One region of the Weizmannia sp. FSL W8-0676 genome, then DNA from elsewhere that is predicted to be linked to it. Evidence: riboswitches for the same ligand, from Rfam matches in the RefSeq annotation. Region 1 holds a riboswitch; each other region holds the start of a gene.
What was found. Region 1 has a riboswitch for thiamine pyrophosphate ahead of NST20_RS07275 (ABC transporter permease). Riboswitches for the same ligand answer to the same signal wherever they lie in the genome.
Positions count from the first base shown of each region.

Region 2: another riboswitch for thiamine pyrophosphate. It lies ahead of tenA (thiaminase II); the one in region 1 lies ahead of NST20_RS07275 (ABC transporter permease).
Region 3: another riboswitch for thiamine pyrophosphate. It lies ahead of NST20_RS02965 (MTH1187 family thiamine-binding protein); the one in region 1 lies ahead of NST20_RS07275 (ABC transporter permease).

Region 1 is NZ_CP151954.1:1,500,148-1,503,426, forward strand. Features, by position in the region: gene NST20_RS07265 (MFS transporter) at 249-668, opposite strand; gene NST20_RS07270 (MFS transporter) at 566-988, opposite strand; TPP riboswitch at 1,398-1,509, shown strand; gene NST20_RS07275 (ABC transporter permease) at 1,756-2,520, shown strand; gene NST20_RS07280 (ABC transporter substrate-binding protein) at 2,532-3,279, shown strand, end outside.
Region 2 is NZ_CP151954.1:703,856-707,134, reverse strand. Features, by position in the region: partial or broken gene thiW (energy coupling factor transporter S component ThiW) at 127-645, opposite strand; gene tenA (thiaminase II) at 685-1,461, opposite strand; TPP riboswitch at 1,498-1,587, opposite strand; gene NST20_RS03335 (TIGR01777 family oxidoreductase) at 1,848-2,753, shown strand; gene NST20_RS03330 (hypothetical protein) at 2,801-3,115, opposite strand; gene NST20_RS03325 (GH25 family lysozyme) at 3,202-3,279, opposite strand, start outside.
Region 3 is NZ_CP151954.1:624,667-627,945, forward strand. Features, by position in the region: gene NST20_RS02960 (amidase) at 1-1,170, shown strand, start outside; TPP riboswitch at 1,275-1,378, shown strand; gene NST20_RS02965 (MTH1187 family thiamine-binding protein) at 1,460-1,783, shown strand; gene NST20_RS02970 (ABC transporter permease) at 1,734-2,531, shown strand; gene NST20_RS02975 (ABC transporter substrate-binding protein) at 2,528-3,279, shown strand, end outside.

The sequences.
Region 1 (3,279 bases):
TTGCGTTCTTGATATCCCTTATTAGGGCTTGCTGAATAAGCAAAAGTCCTAGACTTGGTAAGGATACTGACAGCTTTGGCCGAACTTTAAATGCAAGGGTTTTATAAAAAATGCAGGAAAAACTTTGCACTCTAAAGCTGATTCAACATACAGAGAGGACAGAATAAAGCATTTTCGCAGATGCATTCTCCTATGATATTGAGGTAGAGCTTGCTGACAAATCAGATACAAGCCATAATCGGATTCGTTCAGCAAGCCCTTATTAATATCATGGCCTGGGAATCAGAAATTTGCAAGGCCAGTATCATGGTACAAAAAACGATCAGACCTATTTTTAACACGGGAAAACCGGAGAGAAAGCGAAATCCTTCAGTTAGCGAGACCTTTTCCCGATGTTCTAGATCACTTTTTACCGGGCTCTGTAATGTTGGCGCCTTGATTCCAAACAGCAGGAGGGCGGAGAGGAAGAAAGAAATGGCATCAAGATAAAAAGCGCCTTTGATTCCGGTCAGGCTGATCAATGCGCCGCCTGCTACCGGCCCGATGATTTTGGCACTGTTATTGATCATCTCGCTTGTGCCGATTGCCGCCTGTATTTGGTTTTCACCAACAACTTGGCGAAGCAGGCCGCTTTCTGCAGGGGTGAAGACGGCTGAGAAAAAGCCCAAAAAAATAGAAAGATATAAACTTGCCAAAGCGAAACGGAAAAAGCAATCCCGAGCACACAACCGCAGCGGGCGAAATCCGAGAAGCTCATCAGCACTTTACGGTTAAACCGGTCTGCCAGCCAGCCGGCAGGGGATCCAAATAAAATTGACGGCAGCACCATGCATAATGTAATGCCTGCCATTGCAATCGGGTCGGCGTGCCACTTAAATGCCACTAATGCAAACAATGCAACAAGATGCAGCCAGTCGCCAAGATTTGAAACGGTTTGCGCACTGATTAAGAATAGAAAGGAATGATTTTTAAAAAGCGAATGCTTCATTATGCTCCTCCTTAAATGACACATGTGTCGTTTTTATAATTATAAGCGACATTCGTGTCATTTAACAGACTATTTTCGTCTTTTTCATAAAATTGGTTTTTTTGTGAGCATACAAGCACGAGAAGAGGGGGCGATGTGGTTGTTTCCGTCAGCACTTGCAACCGCAGCCGCTGTCGTATAAATATCTGAATGGCTGTCTATTCAGTTTACGATGACGGAATGAAGCGTTAAATGAGCTTATATATCGTGAGTATCATCATGATTGAAAATTTTTGCAGTTTTTTTCGGGATTTTTGGAAAAACAGGAGCCCTGACTGGGAGCCGATAATTGAACCAATCACCATAGAAAAAAGCCTGCACCACTTTACACAGGCAAATAGAAAGCCTATAATGGAAGAAAGTGAATATTTCAGACTACTAGGGGTGCCCGGATTGGCGGGCTGAGAGAAAAACATTTGGTTTTTCAACCCTTTGGACCTGATCCGGATCATGCCGGCGTAGGAAAGTAGGGATTTTGGGAAATTTTCTTGCTTATTAAAGTCAGGTCTTTTACAGGCCTGGCTTTTTTCTGTTGGAAGGGAGGGAAAATAGCTGCTTTTAGGGCGGTAACCGGAAAAACCTCGTCAATGACGACGGGCAGGAAGAAATAAAAACAAAAAGTAGGTGGAAGATTGCTATAGCAGGAAAAAATTCAAATGGTTGAACGGGCTTTGGAACGGTTTGCAGCTTGTACATATTGGAAGTTCGGATGAAAGGAGGTTTCCTAAATGAAGTGGCGAAAATGGCTGGGGGATTACGGACTTTTTTGCGTTACGATGCTGGTCTTGATAGCCGGCTGGCAGTGGGTCATACAGAAAGGGGTGATCCCGTCTTTCATTTTGCCGTCCCCTACCCAAATCTATGCATCTTTCATAGAAAATCACAGGCAACTAATAAATGTGCATTTGCCTGCGACAGTGGAGGAAGTCGGCATCGGTTTTCTTTTATCTGTTGCGGGTGGAGTGATGATCGGTGTCATCATGTATGTCTCCAAAACGGCTGAAAAAATCTTTTATCCGTTTCTTGTTATTTCGCAAACGATCCCGCTTGTCGCCGTATCACCTGTTTTTATGATGTGGTTCGGCTATTCAGTTTGGAGCAAGGTAGCGATTATTGTGTTAACGGCTATCTTTCCGATTGTAATCAGCACTTTTGACGGATTAAAAACCGTCGATCCCGCCTATCTGAATTTGTTTCGGACAATGGGCGCCAGCCGTTGGGATATTTTCCGAAAACTTTCTGTCCCGATGGCCCTTCCCCAATTTTTATCCGGCTTGAAATTATCGGTTGTATATTGTGTCAGCGGGGCAGCGATCGGAGAGTGGCTTGGCGCAACTGCGGGGCTTGGCTTTTTTAGCAAGCGAATGTCTGGGTATTTGCAGTCGGGCGCTGTTTTTTCGGCCGTTTTTCTTTTGGCTGCACTCGGCATGGGATTATTTTTGCTTATTTATGGGATGGAAAAAAGCTTATTGAAAAACAGAACAAAAATTTAGGGGGATTTTCAATGAAGAAACGATGGGTAATGGTCGCTGTACTGGCGTGTATGCTAGGTGCCTGCAGCAATCATTCGCAGCAAGCAACGAAACATGCGCAAAAAGTAACGATTATGCTGGATTGGTATCCAAATGCGGTTCATTCTTTTCTTTATGTAGCCAAGGAAAAAGGCTATTTTAAAGCGCAGGGTCTTGATGTCAGCATCAAAATGCCTTCTGACACAAATGACCCGTTAAAACTTGCGGCTGCGAATCGAATTGATATTGCATTAAGTTATCAACCCCAAGTGTTAATCGCGCGCGATGAGAATATTCCGGTCCAATCTTTTGGCACCGTCGTCCGCCATACGCTGAACCGTGTGATGGTGCCAGCTTCAAGCGGCATCCGCTCACCGAAAGACCTGGCGGGCAAAACGGTCGGCTATTCTTCCATTCCGCTGGAAGAAGCAGCCGTGCGGACAATGGTCAAAGCAGACGGGGGCGATCCGGACAAGGTGAAAACAGTGGATGTTGGCTATGATTTAATCCCTGCTCTGACAGCCCGTAAAACTGATGCGATCGTCGGCGGTTTTGTTAATCATGAACAGCTGCTGCTGGAAAAGGAAGGCGTACCCGTTAGAGCATTCAATCCGGCAAAATACGGTGTTCCGGATTATGCCGAACTCGTTTTCATCGCAAACGAAAATAAGCTGAAACAGCAGCCAGACATTTTTAAAAAATTTCTTGCTGCCGCCGAAAAAGGCCAGCAATATGTCAAAA
Region 2 (3,279 bases), 800 kb from region 1:
CGTCATAATGCCAACAGCATCAGGCTCTGTTTTCAAGAGCCTGATTTTGCTGGCATGGATTTTGACCGGCTGCTTGCAACCTGTATGTACCGTGGCAAATGCCTTCAATCCTCCGTGGTGCTTCGCTCAAAGCTTACGGTTGCTTACGGTATGATTGATCATTCTGTCCCACCCTTTATTTTTTTGTAAAACTTTTATCAAAACATAGCCAAAAATGGCCCCTGCAAAAGAGCTTAAAAAGAAGGCAGGGATAAATCCGAAAAGCGTTGACGCTTGGCCGAGTAAGAAAACAGCAATGGGATAACATGCCAAGGCACCGAGAATGCCTGTCCCCATGACCTCCCCAACAAAGGCAAAAATGAGCTTATTCGTCTTCGCGTACAGATAAGCTGCCAAAAACGCGCCGATCATGCTTCCCGGAAAGGCAAAAATACTCCCTGTCCCAAGCAAGTTACGTAAAAGCGAGGATATAAAAGCTTGCGCAACCGCATAACCGGGGCCGAGCAGAACAGCCGAGAGTATGTTGGCAAAATGCTATACCGGAAAAATTTTTGCAAAACCTACCGGGATATAAATCAAGCTGCTGGATACAGTTGTGATAGCCGCAATAACTGCAGTTGCTGTTATTTTTTGTGTTTTTCTCATTAGAACCAACCCTCCCTCCTTTTTAGTTGCGAATGAAAATCAGACCGGCCAGTCTTGTTTTTTATCGTTCATATCCCAAAATAAATACTCATACTTTGAGGCTATTTGGAAATGGTGTTCTAAGACTGCCAGTTCCGTTTCTGATTTTCCGCTTGCCAGTTGGTCCATTAAGTCAATTAACCACTGCGTTCCGGAGCCGAACGTTTCTGAAGAATAGGTTTCGATCCATTTCTTGTAAGGATTGGTCTCCAATGTGTCTCGATGATTTAATTTCAGCAGTTTCCCAATTTCCCAATAATCCCAGGCACACGGCAACAAGCAGGCAACAAGTTCAGCCAAGCTTCCATTGGCGGCCACTTGCAGCATATAACTTGTGTAAGCAAGATTGGCCGGCGTTGGTTGAGTTGCTTCTAAATCCGTGCGTGTAATGCCAAACTCGGCAGCGTATTGGCGGTGCAGTTCCATCTCAAAATGCAACGATTCATGGAGAACCGCAGCAAATCTCGTCATCATGTCCAGGTTACCCGCTTTCACAACACCCATGGCAAACAGTTTTGCGTACTCAACTAAATATACGTAATCCTGCTTTAAATAATAGATAAATTTATCTCTTTCTAAAGTTCCGTTCCCCAGTCCCACGACAAAAGGATGGTTATGGTTTTTCTCCCAAATCGGCTGGACATTTTGATATAGCCTTTCTGTAAAAGATCGTTTCAACAATGATTCCTCCTTGTTTACCGGGAAACCGATTGCGGTTTGCAGGCTGGTTTCTCCCTTTGCCCTAAGCAGCTTCAAAATAAAAAACCCGCCCTCCATCGGAAAGCGGGTGTATCAATTACAAATCATCAGGTGTAATTTCATTACCTACTTCCCTACGCTAGTACGAACTAGATCAGGTTCTAAGGGTACTTCTCAGCCAATCCGGCGCCCCTAGTAGACGATTGCGAATATTCATTTTCATTAATTTTACCATATCATAGTCCCGAATTTTGTGCAACAGGAGATTTATCATCCTAATCTTGATTAAAATGTCGTCTTCCATTAACTTTTTAATATCGGGACTGCTCCGGGAACATCACAGAAGGCTTTTTCCCATAAACAAGGACGAATGAGTTGGAAACCTTGATTTTTCATCATTCGTGCCCATTTATTCCTGACTTAAGTTGCAAACCGTGGTGAAATTTGCAGAACGGAGGGCAAAAATGAGGATTGTGATCGCTGGTGGGACCGGATTTATCGGGCGGAAATTAACGGATATGCTTCTTCGCGAAGGGCATGAAGTGGTCATTTTAACAAGGAAAGACAAGCAGCCGGCAAATCGTGTGCAGTATGTAAAATGGCTGGTGGAAGATGCTTCTCCCGAAAATGAAATAGGGAATGCGGATGTATTCATCAACTTGGCCGGCGTGTCCATAAACGATGGAAGATGGAGTGCCAAACACCAAAAACAAATTTATGAAAGCCGGATGTGCGCAACAGATGAAATGTTGCGCATCCTGTCTGCCATGCCGCGCAAACCGGCAGTGCTGGTCAATGCAAGTGCAATCGGCATCTATCCGCCATCACGCAATGCTGTGTATACTGAAAAATCATTGCAAAGGGCAAATGATTTTCTTGGCAGGACGGTATCGGGTTGGGAAGCCAATGCGAAGCAAGCAGAAAAACATGCCATCCGTACTGTCTTATTGAGATTCGGCGTTGTGCTTGGAAAGGAAAACGGAGCACTGCCCCTTATGGTATTGCCGTATAAATGGTTTGCTGGCGGCACAGTCGGTTCCGGCAATCAATGGGTCTCGTGGGTGCATATAACAGACGTAGTAAGATCGATCTTATTTGCTATTAAAAATGAGAACATCCGCGGCCCGGTCAATGTCACTGCCCCTTCGCCTATAACGATGAAGGCATTTGGCAAAACCATTGGTGCTGTTTTACACCGGCCGCATTGGCTTCCCGTACCTTCTTTTGCCTTGAAACTGGCACTCGGGCAAAAAAGCAGCCTTGTGCTTGAAGGCCAGCATGTACGCCCGGAAGTCCTCATGCAGGCAGGATTTGAATTCATGTTCCCGACGCTCCGGCAAGCTTTGGAAGATTTGCTTACAAATCCATAAGGGCAAAAAAGTACAGGCAACGAACGCCACGGCAGAAGGGCCCCTCTTCACACGCGCATAAAAATAAAGGTCTCCCAACAGCCGTCTTCCGCTGTTGGGAGACCTGGTTTCATCCTGATGGTAGGTCCCTGGTCTTTGTATTTCATTTCAACAGATACTAGAGGTACATGGCTATCCATTTGAAATCTGATACGCTTCTTTGCACCCCAGCCTGAAAAATACATCATTCGCGATTTTGATTTTCTGCACGCGCTTTTACTAGACTTTCCAACCTTCATTACCGTTTTCAATGTCATCAATGGCTGGCATTTCCATTCAGACACCACGTCCGGAAAATGCGCATGAACTTCAACCCATTTCATACATATGCCCCGCGTTTTATTTTTATCCATCATGTACACAAACAAATACTGTTTGGTTATCTGCCGTTCCATTTTTTACAAAAAACTTAGCCGCCAATGGCCTTGTTGTAAGTCAGATCGAAATCAAAATTTCCTTTTACGCCGTTGATCTTACAGTTTGTTTT
Region 3 (3,279 bases), 880 kb from region 1:
GCAAAATTGAGGGAAGCAGGATTTATCATCCTCGGGCAGACAAACGTGCCGGAATTTGGATTAAAAAATATTACGGAACCTGAACTTTACGGTCCGGCGCGAAATCCGTGGAATCCCCATTTTTCACCCGGCGGCTCAAGTGGCGGTTCCGCGGCTGCGGTGGCTTCCGGGATGGTACCGGTTGCCGGTGCAAGCGACGGCGGCGGATCGATCCGCATCCCTGCTTCTTTTACAAGTTTAACAGGATTAAAGCCGACAAGGGGAAGGACACCGGTCGGTCCGGGCCGCGGACGGCAATGGCAAGGGGCGGCTATTGACTTCGTGCTGGCAAAAACAGTCAGAGACAGTGCAGCGCTCCTCGATGTGCTGCAAACTGTGGAACCCGCTGCTGCTTTTCAAACGCCGCTTTTTCCGGGATATGTACAGGAACTAAAACAGAGCGGAACGAAAAAATACCGGATCGCATTTTCGGTTGCATCGCCAGTCGGGACGCCTGTCAGCCGCGACGCAAAACAGGCTGTCTATCAAACAGCAAAATGGCTGGAGCAGGAGGGCCATCTTGTGGAAGAAGCCGAAAATGGCGTTGACGGCAGGCGGCTGATGGAAAACTATTATTTAATGAACTGCGGGGAAATGGTTGCGGAACTTTCGGATTTGGAAAGCGCACTTGGACGCCCGCTTACGGAAAAAGATATGGAGCCGGTTTCGTGGGTCTTGTATGCTGCCGGGAAAAATGTCACGGCGGCGGAATACGCAAAGAGCCTTGCGGAGTGGGATAAAGCCGCAGCACAAATGGCTGCTTTCCATGAGACTTATGACCTGTATCTCACGCCTTCAACCGCGTTTCCGGCACCGAAAATCGGGGAACTTACCCAGACAGGGAAAGAGCGGGATCGATTGTTTGGCGTCACCGGGCTCCCGAAAGAAAAGCAGCAGGCGCTTGTCTATGAAATGTTTGAGCCGAGCTTAACGTTTTCCCCGTTTACGCAGCTCGCTAATTTAACCGGGCAGCCGGCGATCAGCCTGCCGGTCCATATAACGGCGGCCGGGCTTCCTTTCGGAATACAGCTGGTGGCGCCGAAAGGAAATGAACATTGGCTGCTGGATGTCGCATATGCGCTTGAACAGTCGGAACTTTGGGTTGGCATGCAGGGGAATCCCTGCCTTTAAAGCATAAATGAGGGGCTTTGTGCAGGCCCGGACGTTCTAAGGAATTGAAGGATTGAAAAGTGTTTGCCAAAAAGGATGGTTTTCATGTTACAATAAAATTACAAGAAAAAAAGCAGGGGAGCCGGTTTTGGCTGAGAGGATGCCGTTTTGCATCGACCCTTCACCTGATCTGGATAATGCCAGCGTAGGGAGTCTCATATTGAAGCATGTTTCGGCATGTTTTGGATGGACAGGCTTTCTTGCGCATGCAATGAAAGCTTTTTTATTTGAAAAAAAGGAGGAAAATTTGATGGAAAAATCGAATCAAGTAACGGTTTCTTTTTCAGTTGTTCCGCATATTAAAAGTGATGACTTATACGGTGTCGTAGACCGCGCGATCGAAGTTGTTCAAAACGCCGGCGTACGTTATGAAGTCGGGGCAATGGAAACGACGATGGAAGGCGATCTTGACGAACTGCTTGGGATCATCAAAAAAGCGCAGGATGCTTGCGTCCAAGCCGGTGCGATTGATGTCATCACATCGATCAAAATCCATTACAGGCCAAGCACCGGGGTGACAATGGATGAAAAAATTGCAAAATATCGCGAACAAGCGCCGCAGCCGGTTCGTTAACACGGCGCTCACGGCTGCCTGGCTCATTTTTTTGCTCTTCGTCTGGCAAGGGGCAACGGCCGGCTTTCATATCAGTGAATGGATGCTGCCAAAACCGACGGAAGTATGGCAGGAATTGAAAAATCTACAATGGATGGTTTGGCCCAATATTTGGCAAACTGCAAAAGAAGTATTGATCGGGCTTGCCTTTTCCATTATGATTGGCGCAGCGATTGCCGTTTTTATGGATATGGTTCCCGTTTTCCGGATGCTGGTCCGGCCGCTACTGGTCGTTTCGCAAACAATTCCGATTGTGGCGATTGCGCCGCTTTTCATCGTCTGGTTCGGATTCGGGCTCCAGTCAAAAGTTATTGTGGTCATTTTAATCTGCTTTTTCCCGCTGGCATTGAGCATCCTGGAAGGGTTTCAAACGGTGGATGATGACTTGGTGAAACTGTTAAAGACCATGCATGCATCAAAATGGCAAGTTTACAGGAAAGTCAAATTTCCGGCTGTGCTCCCTTACTTTTTTTCCGGTTTAAAAATTGCCGTTACATATAGTGTGATGGGTGCCATTATCGGTGAGTGGCTCGGCGCAAGCGAAGGGCTCGGCGTCATGCTGACAAGGGCGACAAAATCTTTTATGACTGCCCGCTTGTTTGCCATCTCCGCTGTCATCATTGGGCTCACATTTCTTTTATACGGCGCTGTTGAATGTTTGCAAAGGCTATCCGCACCATGGGTATATCGAAAGGAAGATCATCAATGAAGAAAATTTTAATCATGTTGCAGGCGGCCGTGTTGCTGCTTGCTGCCGGATGTGCCGGCAGCGGGCAGAAGGACAGCAGCAAAAAAGCGTTGCAAAAGGTGACGGTTGTGCTGGACTGGTTTCCGAACACCAATCATACCGGCCTGTATGTGGCTAAAACAAAACATTATTTTCAAAAGCAGGGCCTAGATGTGAAAATTATCCAGCCGGGAGACAATATCACGGCTGAACAGATGGTGGCCTCCGGGAAAGCGGATTTCGGGATCAGCTATCAGGAAAATGTCACCACGGCAAGGACGGAAGGAATCCCGATTGTATCCATTGCCGCGATCATCCAGCACAATACTTCCGGCTTTGCTTCTTTGAAAAAAGACAACATCACTTCTCCGAAAGATTTTGAAGGTAAACGTTACGGCGGCTGGGGTTCGCCGTCTGAAGAAGCCGTCATCAAAACGGTCATGGAAAAATACGGCGCCGACTACAGCAAAGTAAAAAATATCGTGCTCGGCCAGACGGATTTTTTCAAATCAATCGGACGTGAAGCGGATTTTGAATGGATTTATTACGGCTGGGACGGCATCCAGGCAGAGCGGAACGGGAAAAAACTGAATCTTATCATGGTCAAAGATCTCGACCCTGCGCTTGATTATTACAGCCCGGTCATCATTACAAGCGAAAAACTGGCCAAGGGGGATAAAACCCTTGTCAAATCATTTATGAAGGCTGCGGCGCAAGGTTATACATTTGC